3 regions of the Shewanella sp. SM69 genome follow, and region 3 is predicted to be linked to each of the others. Evidence: predicted binding sites of a transcription regulator. Region 3 holds the regulator's gene; each other region holds the start of a gene.
The links. Region 3 encodes sigma-54, which starts transcription at its own class of promoters, with help from an activator protein. Its sites were predicted from a motif close to GTTGGCACGNNNNTNGNNT; they were not measured.

Region 1 (10,128 bases), on a different contig from region 3:
CATTTTGTATCCGCCATAATTTGGCATAGAGACCATTTGCCAACAGCAAAGTCTGATGGTTACCTTGCTCAACTATTTCTCCTTGGCTTAATACGACTATTTGATCGGCATCAACTATCGTCGATAGCCTATGAGCCACCACTAGGCTAGTGTGCCCCTTAGCGACTTCCCGCAGTGCCGACAAAATAGCTTGCTCGGAGCGACTATCAAGTGAAGATGTCGCCTCATCAAACACCAGCACTGGCGAGCCCTTCAAAATGGCCCTTGCTATCGCGACCCGCTGTTTTTCTCCGCCAGAGAGTTTTAAGCCGCGCTCACCCACCTTTGTGTCCCAACCAAGGGCAAGTGATGCAATAAATTGCTCTAAGTGCGCCAGTTTTATCGCGTTACGCACCTCTTCATCCGTCGCGCTTGGGCGACCATAACGTATGTTTTCGACTAATGAATCGTTAAACAGCACAGTATCCTGCGGCACTATGGCAATGGCACGCCGCAGCGCATCTTGCGTGAGATGGCGGATATCTTGTCCATCGATTTTAATCGCACCTTGGTCCACATCGTAAAATCGAAATAGCAGTTTAATCAGGGTCGATTTACCTGCACCACTATCACCTACAACAGCCACCTTTTTACCAGCTTCAACCTTAAAACTCACGTCCCGCAGAATTTGCCGCTCATCGTAGCTAAAATTAACATTTTCAAATATCAACTCACCCTTAGTGGGTTGAAAATCGAGTGCTTGGGGTAAGTCGACTATCATAGGATGTTTATCGAGCAAGCTAAACATGCGCTCAATATTGGCTAACGCGCCGCGAATTTCGCGATATACAAAACCTAAGAAGTTAAGGGGTAAAAAGAGCTGCATCATAAACGCATTAATCAACACAAAATCACCTAAGGTCATATCGCCATAGGTAACTCGGTAAGCCGCCAGCGCCATCATAGCCGTCATCGCCAAAGCGATAATCACAGCTTGTCCACCATTGAGCGCAAACAAAGATAAACGATTCTTACGCTTAGCTATCTCCCACTGTTCAAGCGCTTGGTCATAGCGCTGCGACTCATACTTTTCATTATTAAAATACTTTACCGTTTCATAGTTCAGCAAGCTGTCGATGGCGCGGGTATTCGATAACGAGTCAGCCTTGGCCGCATCACGAACATACTCAGTACGCCATTCGGTCGCGACCACAGAAAAAATAATATAAGCCAGCACAGCAACAAAAGTGATTGCAGCAAACGCAATGCCGTAGTTATAAAAGAAAATGCCAATCACCATGACAATTTCGAGCAAGGTCGGCACTATGTTGAACACCATAAAACGCATGAGGAAACTCACGCCGCTGGTGCCGCGTTCAATATCACGGGATAGGCCGCCGGTTTTGCGCTCTAGATGAAAATCGAGGTCCAGTCGGTGTAAATGGTCGAATACTGCTAAGCCTAAACGGCGGATCGCCCGCTCGGTTACGCGGCCAAACAAGGTATCGCGGATCTCCCCCGTAATCGCCGTTAGTAAACGTACCGCACCATAGGCCAACACTAATCCTACGGGCACACTGAGGGCTTGCGCGGTTTTATCGGCATCTAAGGTGTCGACCAAATGCTTCAGAATAAAAGGTAGAGCCACGCTGGTCAGCTTAGCGATGATGAGGCATGACATCGCCAGCGCAATACGGCCTTTGTATTCCAATAAGTAAGGCCAAAGCAGTTTCATGACGTGCCAGTTTAATTTATCGACTGGACCTTCAAAATATAACGTTGGGCGCATAAGACATAACCTTGAATGAGTTATGCCAATTGTAACAGTTCACACCGAACATAAGCTAAGCGAAACTAGCAAAGTCTGAATAAAATCAATCAGATTTTCCTGACAGACAAATAGACTTATTCACGACATACTCAGCTGCTATTTTGATTGCATTTAAAGTCAAAACATCATACTTACGCATTACACTGGCGTATTCACAATAAATGAATTTATACTGATTTGTGTTCAGGCATGTACCGTTTTACTTAACCTCAGAGCCGTATGTAGGAGGATAAGAGTGCAATGGAAGAAGGCTTGGCACAGAGTTGCTGCTGTTGATTATTTTTGCCGTTTTGCCCAAAATGCCATGGAGGCGGTTATACAAATCAATAGAATTTGTTAACCTCTACGCGCTAGATTTTGCGATTCATACGCCCAAGTTCTAGCGAGAACATTAAGACAAACAAATTAAATTAAGATCAAAGGAAGCTTTATGTTGGATTCTGCTAAAGTTCAATACCCGCCATTACCACTGATCCAAACTTGGGTGTGGATGATGATCGAATCAGGCAATCCAGAGATACAAGATAAAGGTAGAAACAACCTTATTGCCGCCTTTGGTAGCTTAGCCAAAGCAAATGAATACATTGTTGAAATAAGCAATAAATAGATAAAACAAAGGCGCCGGGATAGCGCCTTTGTTTTTACTTAACCCGCAATCGTTAACGGCTAACTCAGGTATAGTTGCGGCTTATGTTCGCTCGAGCAGACAATTAAACCTGACGGCGTTCGATAATGCTTTGGTTCAAAATGGCTAACAGACGCTCGGTATCATCCCAACCAATACACGCATCGGTAATACTCTGCCCATAGCATAACTCTTGACCTTCAATAAGATCTTGACGACCTTCCACTAAATGGCTTTCTACCATAACACCAAAAATAGCAGTATTTCCCGCCGCCACTTGACCAGCGACATCTTCAGCAACCACTAACTGACGTTGATACTCTTTACTACTATTCGCATGGCTAAAGTCGATCATGATGTTGTCGGCAAGCTTTGCTTTTAACAATTGCTGGCTAATCTCAGTGACATGCGGCGCGCTATAATTAGGCTCGCGGCCACCCCGTAAAATAATGTGGCAATCAGGATTGCCCTTAGTCGAAACGATCGCCGAATGGCCCAACTTAGTCACAGATAAAAAATGGTGTGGTGCATTGGCAGCACCTATCGCATCAATAGCAACTTTAATCGTGCCATCTGTACCATTTTTAAAGCCGACCGGACAAGAAAGACCCGAGGCTAACTCTCTGTGTACTTGAGATTCTGTCGTACGGGCGCCAATGGCTCCCCAGCACATTAAATCAGCCATATATTGTGGGGTGATCATGTCAAGAAACTCACCCGCGGTTGGCATACCGCTGTCGTTCAAATCCACTAATAATTTACGGGCGGTGCGTAAACCATCATTGAGTTTAAAGCTGTTATCCATGTAAGGATCGTTAATCAGCCCCTTCCAACCCACTGTGGTTCTTGGTTTTTCAAAATACACTCGCATCACAATTTCGAGTTGATCTTTATAACGTTCACGCAGTGAGACCAAACGCTGTCCATATTCCAACGCAGCTTTGGGATCGTGGATAGAACAAGGGCCAATCACCACTAAGAGACGATCATCAGACTTAGCCAGAATATTATGGATACTATTACGCGCATTAAACACAGTCGCAGAGGCTTTTTCGGAAGCAGGAAATCGTTCAAGAATCGCGATAGGTGGAAGTAACTCTTTTACTTCTTTAATGCGAACGTCATCATTTTGGTAATACATAATTTTACTGCTCCAACGCTGGTGTTTTAGGCTATTTCTATCGCTGCGATAAGGGATCTCAACTGCAATACTGGGTTCAATTTATCGAGTCTCAGGCGCCAATGCAACCAAGTTGTCTCCATTTCAAAAAATCAAATATAACTTATTGTTTTAATATATTTTAAAAAAATAAAAATTCAAATATGCCAGCTAACTCACAGCCTTGATGAACAAAATCGAATATGGCGGATAAAAAGGAATAAACATATTTGCTGCAAGTGTATTTAGGTGCCCTATGTTAGCAAGCAAAGATGTTTACCCGTAATAAGCATAATTGATGACCAGCTCTCCATAGAAAAAAGCGGGCAAATGCTAATGCTGTAACATGACTTGTAACTTGCTCTGATAGCGTTGACGATCTAACTCATCTCGGCTCAAAGCCAAGGCTTTATCCATATTCAGTTTGGCACGCTTTTCGTCCCCCAGCGCCCAGTAGGTTTTAGATAAACCGAAGAAGAACTCATGACGATAATCCGCTTTTGCCAACGCCCTTTGATACCAAGCCAAGGCCTCGTCGTATTGATGCTCATCATAGGCTTGCTGCCCCATGTCATAGTAATAATAGGGATTACGTATTCGCGCTAATTCAAGCACTTTATTAATTTCGGCCCATTCATCAAGCCGCCCCTGCTCCCCTAAAATCAAGGCTAAGTTATAAAGCGTTGTCAGATTTTTCGCATCAAACTTGAGTGCATAGCGATAAACCTGTTCGGCCCGCTTTTCATCACCTTTATGCCGGTAAATAATGGCGAGCGTGTTGAGTGAAGGAACAAACTGGCCGACTTTTAAACCCACTTTAATCAAGGCATAGGCCCTGTCTAAATCACCGTTCACCAAAGACTCTGCCGCCATATTGTTGTAAAACATGCTGATTAAGGTCTGCCGATCCACTTGGGTTTTACCGTATCCCCGTAGAGCTCGCTCTGGCATAAAGTCCACTAAAACTGCGGTAGATGACACATAAACTGAATGTGCGTTTTCAGGTGGAAATAAACGTAAATTCACATGCCCATTGATTAAATAGAAATCACCTTGCTTATCCCATACCGGTTCTATCGCAATATCTTGATACTCAGCACTCACATTCAATATGTCCGCTAACGCAGAAGTCATGACCACTAAAGACATGCAATTACCCGCCCTTTGGGCATAGGTTTCACGGGCAATTTGGGTCAGATTATCTTGATATCGAAAATCAATGTTAGCGCTATTGGTTTGACTCACATTGATATAACTAGCTAACCATTCATTGGCTAACATGTTGTTATTGTGTGACAAAGTGTATATCCCATAGCGACGTTTTACGTCTGTCACGACCTCGGGTGGCAGATAAAAAATATCCGCAACAGAAGGAATATCGGCCACAGGGGTAAACAGTGAATCGGCAAGTAACGACTCAAGATCCGACGAATTAGGCTCAATGGTCGTCGAGCTACAAGCAAACAATTGACTGAATACAACGCTCAAGATCGTACTCAAGTATACGGCTCGGAATAGTTTCGACATACGCCCTCCCACACCATTAGCTCCTATTTGAGCTTATTACAAATGGCGAAAAAGACGACATAAAATGGTTACAAAAAATGATAATCGCGATCGATTGAAAATAATCGCAAATAATTTAACGAATTAACTATTGCGAAGGTCGGTCAACTTCTATGTATAACTCACGCTGCTGATAATGATACGGCCGATAGTTATGCTCTCCACAGGTAAAATGTCGATAGGGTTTCATGACCGCAACGCAACCTGAGGGTAAAGCCTGCAGAATTTGGATTTGCTGCTGGCGACGAAGCGACTCCTGCCATTCAAAATCCTTGAGCACTTGATCACGCACGGCAAAGGCATCGACAGGCTCACTTGAGCGATTAACGATCACTTCTCCTGCAAAGGCAGAAACCGATATCCAGCCAGAAATGACGATAAGACTTAGTCGCGAAAATTGACCTATTGTTTTTATATTCAAGCTCATAGAACACTCCTTAATTTATGCAAGAAAACAGAATTGCTCAGTAATTAAGCTTATGACCCTGTACTTAAACTTCAATCACAGTGATTACCCATAAAAAAGCAGAGCCTAGGCTCTGCTTCACTATCCCTCGATCCAAGCTAAGCATCAAGGTGAATCACGCATTAGTGTGCAAGTTTAATCAGCCCGCATTTTTGACCGTAACAAACTCAGGATAGGCATCAATACCGCAGTCAGAAGCATCCATACCGTTGTATTCTTCTTCCTCAGTCACACGGATCCCCATGGTTATCTTAATCACATACCAGACAGCAAATGATGAGCAGAATACCCAAGTGAAAATGATCGCTGCCCCCGTCAACTGTCCGGTAATAGTTGCATTGGCATTGGATAATGGCACACACATTAAACCAAGGAAACCAGCCACACCGTGTACTGAAATCGCACCGACGGGATCGTCGATCTTAATGCGATCTAAGCCCACAATCGAGAACACCACCACGCCGCCCGCCACTAAACCAATCACACCCGCCATTAACAATGAAGGCGAGAGAGGATCGGCCGTAATCGCCACTAATCCAGCCAAAATACCGTTAAGGATCATGGTCAAATCCGCTTTACCCCAAATCATCTTACACACGATAAGCGCAGAGATAGCACCAAAAGCCGCTGCAGTATTGGTATTCACAAACACTTTCGCCACTGAGCTTGCATTCGCCGCATCCGACACCATTAATTGCGATCCGCCGTTAAAGCCAAACCAGCCCATCCACAGAATAAACATACCTAAGGTTGCCATTGGCAAGTTAGAGCCTGGAATAGGATTCACTTGGCCATTAGGCCCGTATTTACCCTTACGCGCACCGAGCAATATCACGCCAGCAATCGCCGCGGTCGCCCCCGTCATATGCACAATACCGCTACCAGCAAAGTCTACAAAGCCCAGTTTAGCGATAAAACCTTGGCCCCAAGTCCAATAACCTTCTACTGGATAGATAACCGCTGTCATCACCACAGAGAAGAACAAGAAAGCCCACAACTTCATCCGTTCCGCCACAGCACCAGAGACAATTGACATCGCCGTTGCCACAAATACAACTTGGAAGAAGAAGTCAGATTCTAATGCATGGCTCGCATCTGCTGATTGCGAACCAATTAAGGTGCCAATTGACGGTAACCAGCCACCTTCTGTGTTATCCACATACATGATGTTGTAGCCAACCAACAGATACATCACACAGGCAATCGCGTACAGCACAACGTTCTTAGTTAAAATTTCAGTGGTATTTTTAGAGCGAACTAAACCCGCTTCTAACATAGCGAATCCCGCCGCCATCCACATGACTAAAGCGCCAGAAATCAAAAAGTAAAAGGTATCGAGTGCAAAGCGTAGTTCAGTGACTGTGCCGCCTAATTTCGTTAATTCTTCCATTGTCAGCCCCTTATAGCGCTTCAGTATCAAGTTCACCCGTACGGATACGGATAGCATGTTCTAAATCAACGACGAAGATCTTACCGTCACCAATTTTCCCCGTATGGGCCGCAGTGGTAATGGCCTCAATCAACATGTCAAGATTTTCAGCCTTAGTGGCAATTTCTAGTTTTACTTTTGGCAAAAAATCCACCTGATACTCGGCGCCGCGATACAACTCTGTATGCCCTTTCTGACGGCCAAAACCTTTCACTTCGGTCACCGTCATGCCCTCAATACCAATTCCGGCGATAGCTTCACGGACATCATCCAACTTAAACGGCTTGATGATAGCGCTGACTAGTTTCATCCTGACCTCCAAAAAAACGCGATTGTTATTAACTTGTATCAAAGGTAATTCAATCATTAGGCCAACAATTTAATCCATTGATTATTATTGATTTAAATTGTTTAACACTATTTTTTAAGGTTAAAAATGCACCATAATCGAGCACTAACTGGTGCGATGCACTCTTTTAGTGAGCAGTTTAAGTGCGACAGCTATTCGACCTTAGGCCTATTGGTAACAAGGTTAAATTAGGGTCTACTGGGGGAAGCGTAAATCGAGATGAAATCTGAGCATCACAACACAAGCTCTTAAACAAAAGCGAAGATCATCACTAAGACAATCATCAAGCGCAGAAGGAAGGCCCGATGTTAAAACCAGAAGAATGTGTTCTCGTTATCGTCGATGTGCAAGGAAAACTTGCACAAATCATGGATAACAGTGACAAGCTGCATCAACAACTACAAACCTTAATCCAAGGCGCACAATTATTTGAAATTCCAATACTGTGGTTAGAACAGCTACCCGATAAACTCGGAGCAACTAGCCCTGAGCTGCAAACCTTACTTGCGAAAACCAGCTCACCCATTGCCAAGCAGCATTTTAGCGGCTGGCACTGTGACGCGTTTGCAAAGGCATTAACTAAGACGAATCGCAAACACGTCATACTGTCGGGTATTGAAACCCATGTGTGCGTTTACCAAACCTGTTGTGACCTTATCGAGCAGCAATATTCGGTGCATTTAGTCGCCGATTGCGTATCGTCACGCAGTGCTGAGAATAAACAACTCGGGATCCAAATGATGACGGCCAGAGGCGCCCTATTAACTAACGTGGAATCGCTATTATTTGAATTACAACATCAAGCCCAAGGCGAGCGGTTTAGGGCGTTATTAAAACTGATCAAATAGCGATTTAGCCCGTGGTATTTCTTCAGCCAGCATGACCAACGCCTGACATTACTCGATATTTTTTTCCATAAAAAAGCCCCCGCTGAGTCAGCGAGGGCTTTTGTTTACATGAGGGGTTAGCTCATATTGAAAACTCAACCGCGATTGATTAAAACCTACTTATAAGTGGCTTCGCGTTTTTTCGCTTCTTCATCCCACTTAGGTAACATGTCTTTCTTGAATGCTTCTTTCTCTGCATTCATTTTATCCATGTCCATACCTAATGCTGCTTGTGCCTTAGCTTTGGTAGAGATATCAGGAATAGCGATTGGATCTGTGATGCCTTTTTTCGCTAATAACTGTGCTAACTTAACTCGGGCATCGGCCGCTTTATTCACTGAAGTACCTAAAACACGTAGGGCTTCTTCAGGAGCATGAGCAGCAACACCATGGGAGGCAATTGCTAAATCCCAGCGCCATTGAGCATGACGGATATCGGTCAAGATAGGCTTCATTTCAGCTTCAGTTGCACCCAATTCCCACGCTTTAGCAGCTTCGAAGTGCGCTTTGACTAATTGCTCTTCCGCTTTCAGTTTCATTTCTTTAACTTTAGCTTTACGCTCATTAGTGACGCCAACTAAGAATTCTTTCGTTTGGCTATGGCAAGTTGCACAGGTTTCTTCGAAACGGTCAAATGGATTACCCACTTTATGATCGGTAAATTTCTTACCTTCAGGGCTAGTCACTTTTGGCATATGGCAGTCAACACAACTGACATTATTTTTACCATGAATACCCAGTTTCCACGTTTCATACTCTGGATGTTGCGCTTTTAACATAGGTGTCTTAGACAGCGCATGAGTCCAATCGGAGAACTCGATACCGTCGTAGTAAACTTCCATCTGGTCAACAGTTATGCCCATATCCCAAGGGAATTTGACGAAACCTTTTTTGTCTTCTTTTTTCTCAAAATAGTATTCAACGTGGCACTGACCGCACACCATAGATTGCTTGTCTTTCTTCGAAGCTTTATCAAATGGCGTACCGATAGCATCCATTGCACGGTCTACATAAGGACGAGAGATCCGCAGTTTTGGTGAGCCTTTTTCATGACAATCACCACAGCCAATGGTGTTAGTGACTTCAGGGCCACCCTTAGCCCATTTACCTTTGAAGTAGCCATCTTCACCTTGCTCTTCAATTAAGCGAGGTACATCAGGGCTCTTACAGCTCCAACATGCCATAGGCAATGGACCATCTTCCGCATTTTTCGGCGCACCAGTACGTAGGGTATTACGCACGTCGGTCACGGCATACATATGGCCGCGAGGAGCGTTGTAATCTTTTGCGAATGCATAGCCAGCCCACAGGATCACCATATTAGGATCCTGCCCAATCGCATCGACAAGTTCTTCACTCTTTGCGGTATCATGCCAGCTATTATATTGATTCTTAAATTTATCTTTATAAACTTCGTTGCGAGGCTCTGTTTTATCACTCGCCATTGCGCCCGCTGCCATGAAGCTGGCGGCAACCAGTGCACTCAGTGCAAAGGACTTACCTGTCATCTTCTTCATCATCTCATCTCCGTGTTGCATTATTGTTGTAAATCACGACATCTCCATGGTCAAACTTAGTGATTTAACCCTGCTAAAAATATACCTCTTAGGGGGTATCTATACCGGTGATCAATGAAGATGCTTGATTTTCAGTGAAATGAGGATCAAGCTAACGATTATGAAACTACTCCTTACTCCTGAACAAAAACAAGTCCTAGAGACCCAGCATGCTCAAACGCGTGACGGGCGTATTCGTGACCGCATCAAAGCAGTACTGCTTGCATCCGAAGGCTGGACCCCGGCAATGATTTCTCAAGCATTACGCATTCATGAAAGCA
Region 2 (10,128 bases), on a different contig from region 3:
CGATAACCACATGACCATGCTTTTTATCGCCATGTTTAAAGGTGGTTTTGTTTCTATGTAGCCAGTGTTCCAAATAGAACAAAGGTACGGCCTTATTACGCACTATGACAGTCAGTTGCCCATCAACAATATTGGTTTTTGTGAGATCGAGATGGAAAATCTCATTCACGCTAGATAGAGGTAATGCAAACACTTGTTTAGCGACATCGACCATTAAGGTTGGCATAATCGCCAGTGTTAGCGGTACTTTAATCTCAAGTATCGTTCCCTTACCTTTCATGGAATCAATATGTACAGTGCCATTCAGCTGGGTGATACGAGTTTTTACCACGTCCATCCCAACACCACGGCCTGAAATATCTGAAATCTCAACTTTAGTTGAAAAACCTGGTGCAAAAATCAAATTATAGGCTTCGCTGTCTGTCATCCGCGAAGCAGAATCTTCATCGAGCACACCACGGTTTATGGCAATTTTTTTGAGTTTTTCAGGATCCATGCCTGCGCCATCGTCTTCGATTTTCAGCAGTATATGGTCGCCTTCCTGACTTGCAGATAAGGTAATCGTTCCCGTTCTTGGCTTACCACTAGCTTCACGCTCGTTTGGCATCTCGATACCATGGTCCACAGAGTTACGCACTAAGTGGACGAGTGGATCGGCAAGCGCTTCAACGAGGTTTTTATCTAAGTCAGTTTCTTCACCGACCATGATCAAATCAATTTCTTTGTTTAGTGTACGAGCAAGATCACGTACCACCCGAGGGAAACGACCAAACACTTTCTTGATCGGTTGCATACGGGTTTTCATCACAGCGCCTTGCAAATCGGCAGTAACGAGATCTAAGTTCGCGAGAGCTTTCGACATCTCCTCATCATCACGGCTGATGCCTAAGCTCACCAATCGATTACGCACTAACACTAACTCACCCACCATATTCATGATCTGGTCGAGTCGTGCAGTATCTACACGTACCGTTGTTTCACCCTGAGGCACATTCGCAGAGCTAGCCTTAGCAGGTGCTTTATCGACAACCGCAATTTCCACCTTAGGTTTTGCAGCAACGACTGGGGCAGGAGCTGGTACTGCGGCTTTTACTGGCGCAGGAGCATGTGGTGCAGCAGTAGGTGCTACAGTCGAAACAGGGGGCGTAGGCGCTTTTACTTCAGCTTTCGCAGGTGCTCCGCCTTTCCCATGGAGTTCATCGAGTAATCGCTCAAACTCATCATCGGTAATTTCATCAGCATCTACAATCGGTTGAGGCGCAGGTGTTGCCACAACCTTAGGCTTAACAGGCACTTCAGCCTCAGCTTTAAATTTACCTGAGCCATGAAGTTCATCCAGTAACGCCTCGAACTCATCATCAGTGATGTCATCACCTGATGTTGAAGGTGTTTTAATTGGTGCAGCAGGCTTGACAGCAACAGGCTCAGATACAAATGTGGTAGCAGCGACCGCAGGTCCCTTTCCTGAACCATGAAGCGCATCCAATAAAGCTTCAAATTCAGCATCATTGATATCATCGATACTTGAAGACGTATTTTCAATGGAAGATGAGTTATCACTTATGTCAGCAGGGATTTCTTGAAGGGTAGGAGTATCAATAATGACTTCAACAACAGGTTCTGGCTCTACAACCTTGGCAGAAGCGACTTCAGATGGCAAAGGCGCACCTGAACTGAGCATTTTAAGTCTCGCTAACAAACCTGAATCGGCGGGGTCTTGTTGCTCGCCCTGCTGGGTTTGCGCAAACATGGTATTAATTGCATCAACAGCCTGCAAAATAATATCCATCAACTCTGCGTTAACGCTACGCTTGCCTGTCCGCAATAAATCGAAGGTATTCTCAGCCTCATGACAAACATCAACCATGGGAGTTAAGCTAAGAAAGCCAGCACCACCTTTAACGGTATGAAAACCTCGGAAAATGGCGTTCAGCAAGTTAGTATCATCAGGATTATTTTCAAGCGCAACGAGTTGCTCTTGCAGAAGCTCTAAAATTTCACCGGCTTCGATTAAAAAGTCCTGGAGTATCTCTTCATCTACATCAAAGGCCATCAAATTGACTCCCAGTTAGAAACCCAGACTCGATAGAAGATCATCCACTTCGTCTTGACCCGTTACCACATCTTGACGAAGCTCGGCATTCATTATCGGGCCTTCTGCTTCAATATTATTTTTCTGAGCAATCTGACTTTCAATCATAGGTTGCTCACCAAATACCGTCAGCATAGAAACCAGATTACTTTCTACTTCCATTACTAGATCAATAACACGACGTATTATTTGTCCTGTTAAGTCTTGAAAATCTTGCGCCATCAAAATTTGATTAAGCAATTCACGTAATCGAGTCGAGTCATTTGCACTACGAGACATAAGGTCTTGTACATCGTGACAAAGGCCCTTAAATTCAGTCAGCGCTATCTCGCGTCGCATTAATCTGTCCCAAGATGGCATGACATTTTGAATATTTACGGTCACGGCATTAGCCAAAGGTAAACATTCTTCAACCGCATCCATGGTTTTATTTGCAGCTTGTTCGGTCATGTCAATAACGTAATTTAAACGTTGCTTGGCATCGGGGATCTCTGTATTGGCTAATTCAGCAAGACGATTATCAACTTGAAAATCCATCAGCGCACTATGAAGTTGCCGAGTTAATTTACCTACTTCTTCGAATAATTCTCGTTGCAGTGGAGCAGCAAGCTCCCGAAATAAATCATCTGCCTGACTTTGCTCACATGCACTTAATAATTCAACTAAATGCTGAGCTTGCTCGAGCGTGATGAGCCCTGATGTTTGTGACTTCATAGCTCATCCTTGCTCAAGCGAGTCGTTCGAATATTTTATCTAACTTCTCTTTCAGCGTTGCAGCGGTAAAAGGCTTAACCACATAACCATTCACTCCCGCTTGAGCGGCAGCAATAATCTGTTCACGTTTTGCTTCAGCAGTTACCATTAATACGGGTAAATGCTTTAGCGAATCATCAGCGCGAATTGCTTTTAACAGATCGATTCCTTGCATACCAGGCATATTCCAATCTGTAACAACAAAATCAAAATCCCCCTTTTGCAACATCGGCAGGGCTGTTGAGCCATCGTCTGCTTCTTGGGTGTTATTAAACCCCAAGTCTCGCAACAAGTTCTTGATGATACGCCTCATTGTCGAAAAATCGTCAACAATGAGAATCTTCATATTCTTGTCCAAGGTTTCCTCCGGTGAGCTGACATTCTGTGCTCGATTAATAATTATACTTATGTCCAGTGCTTGAGTTTAGCTTTCAATCGCAACATTGCCTGACTTAATATCTGGCTAACCCGCGATTCACTGACTTCAAGAATGGCGCCAATCTCTTTTAAATTCAATGCTTCATCGTAGTACAGGGATAACACTAATGCATCTCTTTCAGGCAATAATTTAATTGCCTCAACCAGAGCAGAATGAAATTGGTTCTCAGCTAATGCTTCAAATGAATCATCATCGGACCGATCACTCACTGTAAGTATATCCTGAGATACGCCTAAATCTTCTATCCCTATGATTTTTCCGACAGAAACATCGTTAAGAATATGATGGTACTCATCGAGCGTCATATCAAGTTTTTCTGCAATTTCTGTGTCGCGTGCATCACGGCCCAGTTCTTGCTCTAACTCATCAATAGCGTGTGCAACCTTACGATTGTTACGATGAACGGAACGAGGGACCCAGTCGCCACGACGAATTTCATCTAACATGGCTCCACGTATGCGTATGCCGGCGAAGGTTTCAAATTTCGCACCCTTGCCACCATCAAACTTGGATGATGCTTCTAGTAACCCCATCATCCCAGCTTGGAGTAAATCATCTAACTGCACAGATGCAGGTAGTCTGGCGAGTAAATGATGCGCAATTCTTTTAACCAACGGAGCATACTGTTCAACGATCGACGATTTATTGTCTAAACAAGTATACGCAGCGGCTTTATTCACTCGTTTTTTCCTCTTGAAAATCTGGTCGTTGTACTAAACGCTCAACGAAAAACTCCAAATGCCCACCAGGTTGCTGCGGCACAGGCCAGCTCAAAATTTTATTTGCCAATCCTTGATACGCAATCGCCGCTGGTGATTTAGGATAAGCTTCAACCACCAATTTTTGTTTACGAACTGATTTACGTAAGTTTTCGTCAAATGGAATCGTGGCGACTAATTCAAGTGCAACATCTAAAAATCTGTCGGTCACTTTACTGAGTTTAGCAAATAATTCCATACCTTCGCGTAAACTACGCACCATATTGGCAACTATTTTAAAACGGAACACGCCATGCTCACGGCTGAGAATTTTAATCAGGGCGTAGGCATCGGTAATCGAAGTGGGTTCATCACAAACAACGACTAGCACATCCTGCGAAGCACGTGAGAAACTGAGCACCATATCTGAGATCCCAGCAGCAGTATCTACGACTAGAATATCAAACTGAGTCCGCATCTCACTAAATGCACGGATTAATCCAGCATGTTGCGCTGGGCTTAATTCCACCATCCCCTGTGTTCCTGAGGTGGCAGGTACTATGCCTATCCCCTTAGGACCACGCACGATAATATCGTCAAGCTCTGCATCACCAGAGAGAACATGAGAGAGGTTACGCTCGGCACGAATACCCAGCATGACGTCGACGTTTGCTAAGCCAAGGTCAGCGTCAAGTACCAAGACACGCTTGCCTTTTTCGGCTAATGCCACAGCAGTATTAATAGAAACGCTGGTTTTACCCACGCCTCCTTTACCACCAGTGACCGCGATTACTTTCACTTTTTCGTTATAGGGTTGATTCATCATACGTAAACCACTTGCTTGATCCAGGGTCATAAATCTACTCAAATGCACAGGCCATATTATCTGACCACGCTGTGTCTTGTAATGATTGTTGTTCTGTACTATCTAACGCTGCGAGTGCCTGCTGGGCTAAATCTAGGGTATCCGCAACTTTCATATCTTCAGGAACTCTTTGTCCATCAGTAATATAACTTAATGGTAATCCGTTTTGGATCAACACACTTAATGCCCCTGCTAACGACACAGATTCATCGAGTTTTGTGAGAACGACACCAGATAGGGGAATGCGTTTAAAATGATTGACTGCATCTTGCAGCACACGGCGCTGCCCTGTCGCAGACAGTACCAGATAACTGCGGATAGGTATCCTGCTATTTGCAGTTAAATTATCAAGTTGCTGGTAAAGGCGCATATCTCGCTGTCCCATGCCAGCCGTATCTATCAATACTAGCTTGCGATTCCTAAACTGATAGAGAATTTGCTCTAATTCATTTAGATCATGAGCTTGCTTTACTGGGCAGCCCATTATTTTGCCATAAGTTGCTAATTGCTCATAGGCTCCGATGCGATAATGATCTGTGGTAATTAAAGCAACATGTTCAGCACCATGATGTGCCGCAAAACGGGCAGCAAGTTTAGCTAATGACGTTGTTTTACCAACGCCAGTAGGGCCAACTAATGCAACCACCCCGCCCTGTTTCACAATGTCATCACCCTGATTGTCAAGCATATTAGCAAGACTTTGTGGTAATGCTCTGACTAATTCAGCCGGCGTATAATGCTGACTCAGCGCGGCTAATTTATTCGCAACCGCAGGGGAAAATTCAGCCTCAAGCAATTTGGCTTCGAGCATAGCACCGACGGGATCGATGCGTTTTTTATGTTCCGTCATCAAGGAGGATACTTGATGTGTCAATAAATTACGCAGTGATGCTAATTCATCACGCATAGCCTCAATATCAGCACTTTGTTTCTGTGATGTTTGTGGCTTTTTATCAAACGAGGAAGGTGCTTCACGACGTTCTGGTTTCACAGCAGTAGGGGCTTGTAAGCCCTTAGCCCATGCAGGTAACTCGGCATCAACTTGCTGATGTGACATTTGTTGATTCAAACGGCTTTGCTGCTTCTCAAGTAAGGCTTGTAATGAGTCTGCAGGTGCGGCTGGCTTAGCGCGAGTTTCTACACGAACTGGCTGCTTAGCACCCAGGGACACGAGATCGTCGCTCACGTCCATAAAGGTCGGTGCTGGCGCAGTGGCTGCAGTTTTCGCTTTAGGTTCGTCATAGTCAACGGCAGCGACAATTTCGATGCCACCGTTCACTTTTTTATTTGACATAATGACGGCATCTGAGCCGAGTGTTTCTTTCACTTGGGCCAGTGCGGCGCGCATGTCTTTGGCAAAAAATCGTTTAATCTTCACTTATGCGTCCTCTACTGGCCGACTGCAGATACGATACGTATTTGCTTCTCATCAGGTATTTCTTGATATGAAATGACTCTGAGATTAGGAATAGTATGTTTAACAAAGCGTGACAGCGTCGCGCGTAACATACCTGACGTCAACAATATGGCGGGTTGTCCGACCATTTCTTGCTTCTGAGCCGCATCGGCAAGGGACTGCTGCATGCGTTCTGCAAGACCGGGTTCAATATTAGGACCATCACCACCGGTTGCTTGCATTGACTGATGCAACATCTGTTCCAACTCTGGCGCCAAAGTAATGACGGGGATTTCGAGCTCTGGGCCAGAGATTTCCTGAACTATCATACGTTTCAAAGCGATACGTACAGCGGCAGTCAAGACTTCAGTGTCATTGCTCTTAGTGCCATATTCTAACAAAGTTTGCACTATAGTACGCAAGTCTCTAACTGAAACCCCTTCATTTAATAGGTTCTGCATCACTTTTACGACATGTCCTAGTGGCATGATATCTGGAATAAAGCCATCAACCAGCTTAGGTGAGTGTTTCGCAAGCATATCCATCAGTTGTTGCACTTCTTCGTAGCCTAACAACTTAGCGGCATTATTTGTGAGTAATTGACTAATATGAGTTGCAACAACAGTGGCGGCATCGACGACGGTATAACCTAATGTTTGTGCGTGCTCACGTAACTCAGGAGCGATCCATACCGCTTCTAGGCCAAAAGCGGGATCGCGCGTTTCGATACCATCGAGTTTGCCATAGACTTGACCAGGGTTGATCGCCAATTCGCAATCATGACGAATATCTGCCTCTCCGACGACGACGCCCATTAATGAAATGCGATACGCATTAGGCGATAAATCTAAGTTATCGCGAATATGCACCGCGGGCACTAAGAAGCCTAGTTCCTGAGACAACTTTTTACGCACGCCTTTAATGCGGCTTAGTAACTCGCCACCTTGGCCCTTGTCAACCAGAGGGATCAAACGATATCCAACCTCAAGACCAATAGTATCAACATGATGTACATCGTCCCAACCTAGCTCTTTAGGCTCTTTATCTTGTCTTTCTATTGGACCCGATTTCACTTGTTCTAGCGCTTTAAGACGTTTGTTTTCATTTCGTTTATAAACAAAATAAGCTGCACCAGCAGTCATAAAGGCAAAGCTTAAAAACGCCATGTGCGGCATACCAGGAACAATACCCATTACAAACAGGACTCCGGCGGCGATACCCAATGACTTATGACTGTCAAACATCTGACTCATCATCATTTGGCCCATATCACCTGACTCGTTTTGACGAGTCACCATCAAGGCTGCGGCGATTGACAATAATAGACCAGGGATCTGCGCCACTAAACCATCACCGATAGTCAGTAAGGTATAAATTTCAACCGCTTCAGAGAAACTTAAGCCATGCTGCACAATCCCTATGATGAAACCACCTACGATGTTGATCACTAAGATCATGATACCGGCAATCGCATCCCCTTTAACGAATTTGGACGCACCGTCCATCGCACCATAGAAATCGGCTTCACGGGTCACTTCGGCACGGCGTATTCTCGCTTGGTCTTGATTTAAGGTTCCAGCATTTAAGTCAGCATCGATTGCCATTTGCTTACCAGGCATAGCATCCAAGGTAAAGCGGGCACTGACTTCTGCGATACGACCTGCACCTTTAGTCACCACCGCAAAGTTGATGATAATCAAAATGATAAATACCACTAGACCAACGGCATAGTTACCACCGATCACCACAGAACCGAAGGCTTCAATCACCTTACCCGCGGCATCACCGCCATTATGACCCTCAAGTAAAACCACACGAGTAGAGGCAACGTTGAGCGCAAGGCGTAATAACGTCGCCACCAGTAACACAGTTGGGAAGGCAGCAAAATCTAAGGGTCTATCGGTATAAATAGCCACCAGCAATACGATGAGAGCTAACGCAATGTTGAATGAAAAGAGTATGTCTAATAGAAATGGAGGGATAGGTAAAACAATCATGGCCAATGCAGCAAGCACAACCACCGGCGTGCCAATGCCTTTAAAAGTGCTGAGCCTAATTTGTTTTACTTGACCAAGAGTCGCTTTAACATCCATTCGCTATAACCTAAACTTTGACGTGTAATAGCATGAAGCAAAAAACGCGCCAACAAGATTAAAGCCATTAATGAAGGAAAGATATGTACTGTGACTGATTGATATACATAAAATTAGCCATAAAAAACAAATGAACTCGACATCATCAGCTTTGCCAATGACTACCATCTGAGACTAGTGGTTCAATATTTCAATTCATCTGGTATAGGTTGATTGAGTGGGACAGGAATAGGTTTACGGCCGCGTCCTTTTTGATATTGGCGCAGCTGGAATACATAAGCCAAAATCTGTGCGACAGCAGTAAACAAACCTTCAGGGATCTGCTGATCTAACTTAGTCGTATGGTAAATAGCCCTTGCAAGTGGTGGGGCCGAGACAATCGCAATATTGTGCGCGCGGGCAATCTCACGTATTTTAAAGGCCACATCATCAACACCTTTCGCTATCACAAAGGGAGCCGCAGAGCGCTGCACATCGTATTTAATCGCAACGGCAAAATGCTCAGGGTTAACGACAATCACATCGGCATTTGGCACTTCAGCCATCATACGCCTTTGTGCTAGTTCACGTTGCATCTGCCGTATATGCCCTTTCACCTCAGGTTTACCCTCAGTGTCTTTATATTCATCTTTTACTTCTTGTTTGGTCATCTTAAGTTGCTTGTTGTGATTCCAAATTTGGAACGGCACATCTATGACGACAATAAACAAAATCGAGGAACATAACAGGATAAACATCCAAACCAACAAATCTAATGCATGGTAAACATTACCAGGAAGATGGTCGCTAGACAGCAACATGATGTCATTGAAATAGAAGCTTAATAAAAAATAAGCAGAAAAGGCTACTACAGAAAATTTTGCAATGCCTTTGGTGAGTTCAACCAGAGCCTGTACGCCAAACATACGTTTAAAACCAGCAAGGGGACTCATTTTACTGGCTTTTGGCATCATAGCTTGGGTCGAAAAATTGATCCCACCAAGAGAGACGTTACCGATAAACGCAACCACCACAATCAATAGCATAATTTTAGCCATGGGCCAGGCTATTTCACTCGCAACAACACCCCACACCTTGAACATTTCATTAGTATCAAAAATTTGCGCCCTATCCATGGTAAATACAATTTCAAACACCCGAGTTAAGCTAATTGCCAAACTTGGGCCTAGCATATAAAACCCACATGCCGCCGAAATCAATACCGCTGCAGTTCCGAGTTCTTTCGAACGTGCAATCTGTCCTTTTTCCCGCGCCTGTTCTAGACGCCTCCCCGTGGGTTCCTCTGTACGTTCACCACTTGATTCTTCAGCCATGGGCCTCTCCTAATCCCATCATATCAGACCATCAGCGTTACATTGGAGCGCTAACATATCGCAAAGCAGCAATTGAGCCGTCGACCATACTTCATCGAAGTGTGCCATTACCGGTGTTAGGGTTAACCACAGAATAAACAGTCCACCAATCATAGTGATCGGAAAACCAATAGAGAAAATATTTAATTGCGGCGCGGCGCGGGTCATGACCCCGAAGGACAAGTTGACTAATAATAAGGCGATAATCGCAGATATCGACATAGTGAGTGCCGCACCAAACATATACGATCCCCAATCAGCCAGCGATCGATAACTTGTCAGTGTTAAGCCTTGATTAGAAATCGGCAAAGTTTCAAAGCTTGCCACTAGCATACGGATCATCAAAAGATGGCCGTCTACAGCTAAGAAAATCAATGTCGCCAATAAAAGAAAAAAGTTACTAATAACGGGTGTTTGTTGGCCAGAACCAGGGTCAACCA
Region 3 (10,128 bases):
GGGCTAGGATTTAGTGGTGACTAAGCGTCAGTCGATGACATAGATTAAGGCGGCTAAGGTAAGGCCCGCGCAATGACCGCTAGTGTAATCGCCTGTGGCTTGTATCGTCGAGCGACAAATGTTTTGCCATGTCTGAATGGCAAGTTTTTTAAACTAGACATGAAGTGAAACTAACGATGAAGTGCTTAGTGTGAAGTGAAACTAACAGGCTTCGTCAAACTTAGCGTCGATTAAGGCACAAATGGCATCGAGAGCCGGCTCTGCATCTGGGCCTTCGGCGATCAGCTTGATGGTTTTACCCATGCCAGTTTCAAGCATCAGTAAGCCAAGTACACTGGCGGCCGATGCTTGTTTATCGCCTTGGATTAAGGTGATGGTCGCATCAAACTCGGAAGCCAGTACCACCAACTTAGTGGCGGCACGGGCATGTAAACCGAGCTTATTACAGATGGTTATCTGACGTTCAAGTTTTGGCATTATTGAGCTCTCGATGACGGGCATAAACTTTATGTTTACCGTTACTAAAGCGTTTTGCCAATTGCTCTGCGACGTAAACCGATCTGTGCTGTCCACCTGTGCAGCCAATGGCCACAGTTAAATAACTGCGATTGTTACGCTCGAGGTGCGGCAGCCAAGTCTCCAGTAAATTTTCGATTTGCCAGATGAACTTATTAACCAGTGGTTGACGATTTAAGAACTCAGCTACGGGTTCATCTAAGCCAGTCAATGGCCGCAGCGCCAACTCCCAGTGGGGATTGGGCAGGAAGCGTACATCGAACATAAAGTCGGCTTCGGTGGGCATTCCGTGCTTAAAGCCAAAGGACTCGAAGTTGATCACGAGTTCTTTATCGACACTACCAAGGAGAATTTGTCTGACTTGGTCGCTTAAATCATAGATATTCAAATTCGACGTATCTATGTAGTGATCGACCAGTTTTGACATAGGCTCGAGCAGTTTTCCCTCCAGCTTTATTGCTTCTTGCAAAGAGACTCGGCTCTTCGACAAAGGATGCAAACGACGGGTTTCGCTGTAACGCTTGAGCAGAATTTTATCGCTGGAGTTAAGGAAGAAGCTCGTTAACTCAGTATCTGGAGGTAGGCTAGCGAGTTGTTTCACTAAGACCTTATCCTGCTCAGGCATGTTACGCACGTCGACACTGATGGCGACGAGATCGTTACTGCCTTTGAGTTGCTCAAGCAAACTGCCAATCAATGGCAAGGGAAGGTTATCGACACAATAATAGCCGAGATCTTCGAGTACCCTAAGGGCGACAGATTTGCCTGAGCCTGAGCGGCCCGACACTATGACCAGTTTCATCCAGTGATTACCTGATAGAGTTCCGTTTCATCATGCGTCTTGCGTAATTGCTTTAATATTTGCTTGTCGCTCAGCTTTTCGGCCATGCAAGACAAGGTACTTAAGTGCTGCTGACATTGGTCTGCAGGCACCAGTAGTGCAAATAAAATATCAACAGGTTGCTTATCGATAGCATCAAATGCTATCGGCTCTTCACACTTAATTAGTATGGCAATGGGCTGATCTATATCGGCTAGTCGACCATGTGGAATGGCGATGCCGTTACCTATACCTGTGCTCCCCATCTTTTCGCGCGCCACTAGGCTTTCGAATATCTCTTGAGATGAGAGGGTCGGGTACTGGGCAGCGACTAAGTCGCTGATGAGTTCCAGTACCTTTTTCTTGCTGCCCGGAGTGGCGCAGGTAGTGCACTCCGGCCGCAGTATGGTACAAAGTTCCATTATTAGTGTTTTGTTAACTTCTCTTTGTGTTTAATAACCTGACGGTCAAGCTTGTCAATCAGGGCGTCTATAGCGGCATACATGTCAGCATGCTCTGAAGTTGCAAAAACTTCACCACCTATGAGGTTTATTCTCGCTTCAGCAATCTGTTGCATTTTCTCAACATTGAGCACAACGTGCACATTATTGATCTGTTCGAAATGGCGTTCAAGTTTTGAAAACTTTTCTTCTACATATGCACGTAACGATTCGGTAATTTCGACATGGTGTCCACTTAGGTTTATTTGCATAGAAACGTCCTCCGATATCCACTGTAGGTTATAAACTTTTACGCTGATTAGAAGGTGGAATAAGCATAGCCTCTCGGTACTTCGCAATGGTTCTGCGGGCTACGTTGATCCCTTGTTCTGCCAGAAGTTGTGCCATCTTACTATCGCTTAATGGTTTTTTCTGGTTTTCCGCTGCCACCAGTTTTTTTATAAAGGCTCTGATTGCTGTGGATGAGCACTCACCACCATCGTCAGTACCGACGTGGCTAGAGAAGAAGTATTTTAGTTCAAAAAGTCCCTTAGGGGTATGCATGTATTTTTGAGTTGTGACCCGTGAGATGGTGGACTCATGCATTTCTACCGCTTCAGCAATATCGTTAAGCACCATAGGCTTCATGGCTTCTTCACCATACTCAAAGAAACCTTGCTGATATTGCACTATGCAATTAGCAACTTTAAGCAAAGTGTCGTTACGGCTTTCTAGACTCTTAATAAACCATTTAGCCTCTTGCAGATGGCCGCGAATAAATTGGCTATCGGCTTGGTTTTTTGTGCTGCGTGCCATAGAAGCATAATGTTGATTTACATTGATTTTGGGCATGCAGTCAGGATTAAGCTCAACGACCCAGCGGCCATTTTTCTTCGACACAGACACATCTGGGATAACGTATTCGTCATTATTGGGTGTGATCAACAAACCTGGGCGAGGATTGAGAGTTTGGATAAGTGCTATACCATCCCTTAATTCATCCTCTTTTAATTTAGTCTTACGCATCAATAACCTAAAGTCTCGGGCGGCGATCAGATCTAAATGATCTTTGATCAGCATACGGGCGTTTTCTAGGTTGGGAGTATCAGCGGCGAAATGCGACAGTTGGATCAACAGGCATTCACTTAAATCGCGGGCGGCAACGCCTATGGGATCAAAATGCTGAATACGCTTGAGTACGGCTTCGACTTCGTCAAGCTCAACTTCAGGATTGCCCATGGCTTCGAGAATTTCTTCAGTGCTTTGGGTGAGATAGCCCTGATCGTCGATGGCATCAATAATGGCGGTGGCAATGGCTAAATCGGTTTCAGAAAACGGCGTGAGGTTTTTTTGCCATTCTAAGTGTTCGTACAAACCTTCACTGGTCTCGCCTTGGAAGGGCATATCGTCTTCACGACTGCCGCCGGGGCCTGAGTTTGGGGAGGCGGTAAACACTTCATCCCATGTGGTGTCCATGGGGAGCTCATCGGGCATGGATTCTTTGGTTAGCGACTCTGCCGTGTCTATGGTGGAGCTGTCTTTTTCTGGTGGCAGAGTGCTAGATTCACTGAAATCCGTATCGGATAGCGTTTGGTTTACAGGGTTTTTAGTGGCGTCGAATTGCTCCTCTTCCAGCTCGAGAAGGGGATTAGAATCTAATGCTTGCTGGATCTCTTGCTGCAGTTCCAGTGACGACAGTTGCAACAGACGTATAGCCTGTTGTAGTTGTGGCGTCATGGTTAACTGTTGACCCAGTTTGAGCTGGAGTGACGCTTTCATGTTACCGCTGATCCCTACGTTATTATTGTTAGATGAGGTCGCTTATTATTATCTTGAGTGAAGCCCAATGGCGGTATAAATTGCCTCCATTGGCTTCGCTCGATTAACTATAGCCTGAATTGTTCACCTAAGTACACAGCCCTAACTTGCTGATTGTCTAAGATCTCTGCTGGAGTTCCTTCGGCAATCAGGTTTCCGTGACTCACAATATAAGCATGTTCACATACATCTAATGTCTCGCGGACATTATGGTCTGTGATCAGTACGCCAAGGCCGCGACTTTTGAGTTGTTCGATAATCTTCTTGATGTCGATAACCGAAATAGGATCGACGCCGGCAAACGGTTCATCGAGCAAAATGAACTTAGGATTAGCGGCTAAAGCCCGCGCAATTTCGACGCGACGACGTTCGCCACCCGACAATGACATGCCTTGGCTGTCACGGATGTGGGTGATATGAAACTCTTCGAGCAGATGTTCTAGTTCTTCTTCTCGTTCTTCGTTTTTAAGTTCTTTACGAGTTTGCAGTACGGCCATGATGTTGTCATGAACAGTTAGCTTACGAAAGATACTGGCTTCCTGCGGTAAGTAACCTATGCCTTTGCGGGCACGCAGATGCATAGGATCTGCGGTTAAATCATCATCGTCGATAAAGATATGCCCCTTATCGCTCTTCACTAGCCCGACAACCATGTAAAAGGTCGTGGTTTTACCGGCACCGTTTGGACCGAGTAGGCCAACGACTTGACCGGTTTTTACCGTCAGACTGACGTCTTTAACCACTTGGCGACTCTTGTAACTTTTTGCCAGATTTTGTGCTCTTAAGGTGATTTGGGTCATTTAGAGTCCTGCTTTTTTACAGGTTTATCCGCCGGAGCGTCTGATTTAGCATCATCTTGATAGTTTTCAGGCTGAATAATAGTGATCACGCGATCGTCACCACTGCCAGTACTCTCGGCCATCAATTTCTGTTGAATCATGTTATAGCGGATTAAATTGCCTGTAACTTGGCTACCTGCTTGATCTAATGACGCCATACCTTTCAGTGTTAAGGTGCGGCTTGCCATATCGTAACGAATTTCTTTCGCGCTTGCCGATGCTGGGCGACCATCGTCTAATATTTGGCTATACGTAGCAGGGTTGCCTGTGGCGACCAAAGTTTTGCTATTTTCACCTTCAGCGGAAAATGCACGCAGTTCATTTGCTTGGATTTTTATTGAGCCTTGGGTAACTTCAACTGGACCAAAGAAGATGATCTGGTTGTTTTTGATATCCGCAGTTTGGCTCACAGCTTTAATTTTGACTTCTTGCTTTAAGTCGCCCACTTTCGCGAAAGCACTCATGCTCATAATTAGCATTAGGCTGGCAAGTAATACGTTATTTTGCTTCATATGTTCCTACTACCTGACTGGTCAATTGCACTTCTTGCGCGTTGAGGTCGGCATAAAGGCCTTGGCCTTGAATATTAAAATCTTTCCCTGTGACGTAAATGGTACGGTCAGAGGTCATTATCATAGTGTTGAGATCGAGTTCCAGATAACTGGTGGACAAGGTCTGAATCGGTTCTTCTGGGCTAATGGCATCGATAATAACATTATTTTCTAATACAACCTTGCCAGTTTCCTTGTTTAGCTTGCCCTGATCAGCCCTGAGCTGCCATTGTGCTTTACCTTGGTCTGGATAAACAAGATAAACAGGTTGAGTAAAGAAAGTTTGATTCGTTGAATCATAATGTTCCATGTGTTTCGCCGTCACACGGCTATTCACTAGTCCTTGCTCATTGAACTCAACACTGCGCAGATCTTCAACGATGAAATCTGGGGTATTTTGATCTTTTACTCTGTTATCGGAATCACCGCTGTGTTTGTTCTGGACCTGCCAGTAAAGCGCTAGTGCGGTTCCAAAAAAAGCGATAATCGCGAGTGTCACACGACTCATATACTCATTCCATGGGCCGAAGTGAATTTATTTTGACTTAGGAGTAACAGATCTGTGAGTTCACGCAGTGCACCGTGGCCACCATTGAGCGTAGTCACAAAATGGGCGTGTTGGCGTACATAGGGGTGGCCGTCAGCAACACTGACCGCTAAACCGACGACATTCATCACGGGGAGATCGACAATATCATCACCGATATAAGCCACTTCTTCTGGGGTGACACCATAAAGTGCGAGCAATGCTTCATAGGGCTCGAACTTATTGTCTACGCCTTGGTAAATATGGGTAACACCAAGGGCTGTCATACGGTTTTCAACGATTTTGGATTGACGTCCTGTGATCACGGCGAGGTTGAAACCGCTGGTGAGTAGTGATCGCACGCCATAGCCGTCGCGGGTATGGAAAGCTTTGAGCTCTTCGCCGCTATTACTCAAGTAAATACGGCCGTCGGAAAACACCCCATCGACGTCACAGATTAACAGTTTAATCTTTTGCGCGCGTTGCCACACATCATCACTGATTGGGCCGTAAAATCCTTGCTGTGGCATTAAATGACTCCTGCTTTAACCATGTCTAGCATGTTAAGAGCGCCGATAGGATGGCGATCTTTATCGATAACAATTAATCCGTTGATATTTTTTGAGTCCATCACTTGCAGTGCTTGGGCGGCCAATACATTATCCGTGATCGTGACGCAGTTACGGGTCATCACATCGGCAATGGGCGTCGTGCGTAAATTCACTTCGGCATCAATAACGCGGCGTAAATCACCGTCGGTGAAGATACCAACCAGCTTGCGCTGATCATCGATAATCGCCGTCATGCCTAAGCCTTTCTTGGAGATTTCGTACAGAGCTTCTGTGATGCAAATATCGTGGTTAACGAGCGGTAAGTCATCACCGCTGTGCATGACATCGCAGACTTTTAACAATAACTTGCGTCCTAAAGCACCGCCAGGATGGGACATTGCAAAATCATCACGGGTAAAGCCTTTCGCTTGTAGTAGCGCAATGGCGATGGCATCGCCCATCACTAAGGTCGCGGTAGTGCTCGACGTTGGGGCAAGTCCAAGTGGGCAAGCCTCTTCTGGGACTTCAATACATAAATGCACTTTAGATAATCGCGCCATATTCGATTCGGGTTTACCCGTTACCGCAATAACAGGCACGCCCATACGTTGGATGACTGGCATTAAGGTGAGGATTTCACTCGACTCACCAGAATTTGAAATCGCTAAAATCACATCGTTATCGGCCAATACACCCAGATCGCCGTGGCTGGCTTCCCCCGGATGCACAAAAAATGCGGGCGTTCCTGTGCTGGCGAGGGTGGCAGAAATCTTATTGCCGATATGGCCCGATTTGCCCATTCCCATGACAATCACTTTGCCTGTGCAGTTGAGGATCAACTCGCAAGCCTCTGCAAATTCAGCCGAATCAACATATTGATAAAGATTGTCTAGGGCTGACTTTTCAATGTCGATAACTTTACAACCCCATTGGCGCAGTTGTGATTTGTCTACCATGTCTATCTCTCTTTTTGCATTGTCTTTGTCGCCCCATTGATGGGATTGGAATAGCACAATTTGGTACGCGATAAAGATGATATGTAATAGGCTTTCTGCCAAGTATTAGTTTGTTTTCAGACAATTTAGCTTATGTCTTGCTGTGGTTAATTACCGAAAACAGCAAAACAATTGCGGCAGGCTAGAGCGATTGATCCGACTCGTCAAGTTCAGCTGCGTTAGCTATTCACGCACAATAACGTGTTTAGCGGCAGAAGGTCTTGAGCAATATCATCGTCTTTGTCGTTTATTTCAATGGATTTATCCCATATCGCAGCGGGTATTACCCTATGGGATGCCTCTATTGCGCAATTGCGTATCGACTCTCCCCGATAAAAGTGGGCGAAGAGTGAGCTAAGTGCGAACGAATTAGCCAATACTGCCAATTCTGCAACTAGGTTGAAAACATTAAGTAACATTTTACCTGTGCAGAGTGAAAACTTAGGGCGCATTTTCGCTGTAAATGAGGCAAATTGAAAGTATCGCAGGGCGATAGTGTCGATTCGGTTGTAGGTTAAAGCGCAATTACGTACAATTTGCGGCTCTTCGATTGGTCAGTCTCGGAAGACTAGGATCACCTCATTTGCAAATGTCGGAATCAAGCATGACTCAAGAACAAACGCCGTTGGTTGAGATCCGTAATTTGGGGTTTAGCCGCGGTCAGCGTGTGATATATGAAGATATTAGCCTGTCCATTCCAAGGGGCAAGGTGACGGCGATCATGGGGCCGAGCGGCATAGGCAAAACGACCCTGTTGAAATTGATTGGCGGCCAATTAACGCCTGACCATGGACAAGTGTTATTCGACGGTCACGATATCCATGGCGTGAGTCGCAATGAATTATTTAGTCTGCGTAAGCGGATGAGCATGCTGTTTCAAAGTGGCGCGCTGTTTACCGACATTAATGTGTTCGATAACGTGGCGTTTGCGCTGCGTGAACATTCTGGACTGCCTGAAGACATTATTCGCACTATCGTGCTGATGAAGCTTGAAGCCGTAGGTTTACGTGGTGCCGCTCAGATGATGCCAAGCGAATTGTCCGGTGGTATGCAACGCCGCGCCGCATTAGCTAGAGCCATAGCGCTTGAACCTGAAATGGTGATGTACGATGAGCCTTTTGCAGGGCAAGACCCAATATCGATGGGCGTGTTAGTAAAGCTTATTCGTGAGTTATCCGATGCGCTGAATCTGACTTCCATTGTGGTGTCCCACGATGTGGATGAAGTGCTTGGCATTGCCGATTATGTATATGTGGTGGCTGACAAAAAAGTCATCGCCCACGGTACCCCTGAAGAATTAAAGTACGCTGATAATCCGCAGCTGAAACAGTTTATTCAAGGTGCTCCGGACGGCCCTGTGCCGTTCCATTATCCGGCAAATGATTACCAGCAAGAATTAATGGCAAAAGGAGTTGGCAAGTGAAGTTAATCGACAGTATTGCCGACTTAGGCCGCAGCGCGATTGAGCTAGTGCTCGGTTTTGGCCGTGCAGGCCTTATGCTGTGGGGCGCGATTTTTCGCTGGCCACGCGTGCGTAAAGGTTTTCCATTATTAGTGCGCCAGATTTATGTGGTCGGTGTGCAATCCATGGTGATTATTTTAGTCTCAGGACTCTTTATCGGCATGGTGCTCGCACTGCAAGGCTACAACATCTTAGTTGGTTTTGGCACCGAAGAAAGCTTAGGTCCTATGGTGGCGCTCAGTTTACTGCGTGAGTTAGGGCCAGTTGTTACCGCGTTATTGTTTGCGGGACGGGCGGGTTCAGCATTAACCGCTGAAATTGGTTTAATGAAAAGTACTGAGCAGCTTTCTAGTTTAGAAATGATGGCGATTGACCCATTAAGGCAGATTATTGCACCGCGCTTTTGGGCTGGAGTGATCAGTATGCCATTGCTGGCGTTGATGTTTACCGCTGTAGGTATTTATGGCGGGCACCTTGTTGGCGTGGAATGGAAAGGGATCGACAGTGGTGCGTTTTGGTCGATTCTGCAGGCGTCTGTCGAATGGCGTCAGGACATAGTTAACTGCTTGATCAAAAGTGGTGTGTTTGCCGTAGTGGTCACTTGGATTGCGTTATATCGCGGTTATCAAGTGATCCCAAATCCGGAAGGCATCAGCCGTGCAACGACCCAGACTGTCGTTCAGTCGAGCCTCGCTGTATTGGCATTGGATTTTTTACTGACAGCCCTGATGTTTGGCCGCTAACGGAACACTGCGGATTTCGACACAGGTTAGATGGATTAACAGAGTGGTAGCTGAACATGTTGACACGAAAAATTGAATTATTAGTGGGTGTGTTTCTTTTAACAGGATTGGCCGCTTTTTTGGTCTTAGTCTTTAACGTCGCCAATATTGAAGTGAAAAGCAGCGATAGCACTTATACCATACAAGCCAATTTTACCAACATTGGTGGTTTGAAGGTGCGTTCGCCAGTCAAGGTTGGCGGTGTTGTCGTTGGCCGAGTGAGCAGCATAGATTTAGACCCAGTTAAGTTAGTGGCTGTGGTCACATTAGTGATGGACAAGCGTTACGATAAATTCCCTGAAACCAGTAGTTTAGCCATTTTGACTTCGGGTTTGTTGGGCGAACAATTCTTAGGGTTAACACCGGGTTTTGTCGACGATGATGTCAGTATGCTGAAAGATGGCGATAAGATTGACGACACTCGCTCGGCATTAGTGTTGGAGGAGCTGATTGGTCAGTTCTTATATAGTATGGGTTCGAAGGATAAATAGGGGTTACCGCTATGTTTAAAAACTTATCTCGTTTTTTATTGCCGTTAGTGATGGTTTTAGGGGCAACGAGCGCAGTCGCCGCTGATGTGGTTGTCGATACGACAGATCCGTATGCCATGGTGAAAGCCGTTGCCAATAAAACCTTCGATCGTTTTCACAAAGATAAAGCATTAATCGACGCAAATTCAGACCATTTAAAGGTGATTGTTCGTGAAGAACTCATGCCTTATGTCGATTATAAATACGCTTCTTATAAGGTATTAGGCCAATATCTTAAGGATTCAACCGAAGAGCAACGCAATCGTTTCGTCAATGCTTTTGAAGGTTATTTAATCTC

Region 1: the regulator sigma-54 is predicted to act here: its motif matches at 7,413-7,431, upstream of L5M37_RS08685 (P-II family nitrogen regulator).
Region 2: the regulator sigma-54 is predicted to act here: its motif matches at 8,372-8,390, upstream of flhA (flagellar biosynthesis protein FlhA).

The regions. Positions count from the first base shown of each region.
Region 1 covers NZ_JAKKRV010000004.1:280,769-290,896, forward strand. The annotation lists gene L5M37_RS08655 (ABCB family ABC transporter ATP-binding protein/permease) at 1-1,768, opposite strand, end outside; gene L5M37_RS08660 (hypothetical protein) at 2,241-2,417, shown strand; gene aroG (3-deoxy-7-phosphoheptulonate synthase AroG) at 2,521-3,576, opposite strand; gene L5M37_RS08670 (tetratricopeptide repeat protein) at 3,928-5,121, opposite strand; gene L5M37_RS08675 (hypothetical protein) at 5,249-5,587, opposite strand; gene L5M37_RS08680 (ammonium transporter) at 5,766-7,016, opposite strand; gene L5M37_RS08685 (P-II family nitrogen regulator) at 7,027-7,365, opposite strand; gene L5M37_RS08690 (hydrolase) at 7,710-8,252, shown strand; gene nrfA (ammonia-forming nitrite reductase cytochrome c552 subunit) at 8,408-9,811, opposite strand; partial or broken gene L5M37_RS08700 (helix-turn-helix domain-containing protein) at 9,969-10,128, shown strand, end outside.
Region 2 covers NZ_JAKKRV010000014.1:90,726-100,853, reverse strand. The annotation lists gene L5M37_RS17665 (chemotaxis protein CheA) at 1-2,053, opposite strand, end outside; gene L5M37_RS17660 (protein phosphatase CheZ) at 2,069-2,806, opposite strand; gene cheY (chemotaxis response regulator CheY) at 2,820-3,203, opposite strand; gene L5M37_RS17650 (RNA polymerase sigma factor FliA) at 3,251-3,964, opposite strand; gene L5M37_RS17645 (MinD/ParA family protein) at 3,957-4,838, opposite strand; gene flhF (flagellar biosynthesis protein FlhF) at 4,843-6,225, opposite strand; gene flhA (flagellar biosynthesis protein FlhA) at 6,237-8,336, opposite strand; gene flhB (flagellar biosynthesis protein FlhB) at 8,519-9,649, opposite strand; gene fliR (flagellar biosynthetic protein FliR) at 9,668-10,128, opposite strand, start outside.
Region 3 covers NZ_JAKKRV010000008.1:44,072-54,199, reverse strand. The annotation lists gene L5M37_RS12445 (HPr family phosphocarrier protein) at 202-477, opposite strand; gene rapZ (RNase adapter RapZ) at 464-1,318, opposite strand; gene ptsN (PTS IIA-like nitrogen regulatory protein PtsN) at 1,315-1,758, opposite strand; gene hpf (ribosome hibernation promoting factor) at 1,761-2,048, opposite strand; gene L5M37_RS12425 (RNA polymerase factor sigma-54) at 2,077-3,555, opposite strand; gene lptB (LPS export ABC transporter ATP-binding protein) at 3,663-4,394, opposite strand; gene lptA (lipopolysaccharide transport periplasmic protein LptA) at 4,391-4,945, opposite strand; gene lptC (LPS export ABC transporter periplasmic protein LptC) at 4,932-5,492, opposite strand; gene kdsC (3-deoxy-manno-octulosonate-8-phosphatase KdsC) at 5,489-6,040, opposite strand; gene L5M37_RS12400 (KpsF/GutQ family sugar-phosphate isomerase) at 6,040-7,017, opposite strand; gene mlaF (phospholipid ABC transporter ATP-binding protein MlaF) at 7,661-8,479, shown strand; gene mlaE (lipid asymmetry maintenance ABC transporter permease subunit MlaE) at 8,476-9,261, shown strand; gene mlaD (outer membrane lipid asymmetry maintenance protein MlaD) at 9,318-9,791, shown strand; gene L5M37_RS12380 (phospholipid-binding protein MlaC) at 9,803-10,128, shown strand, end outside.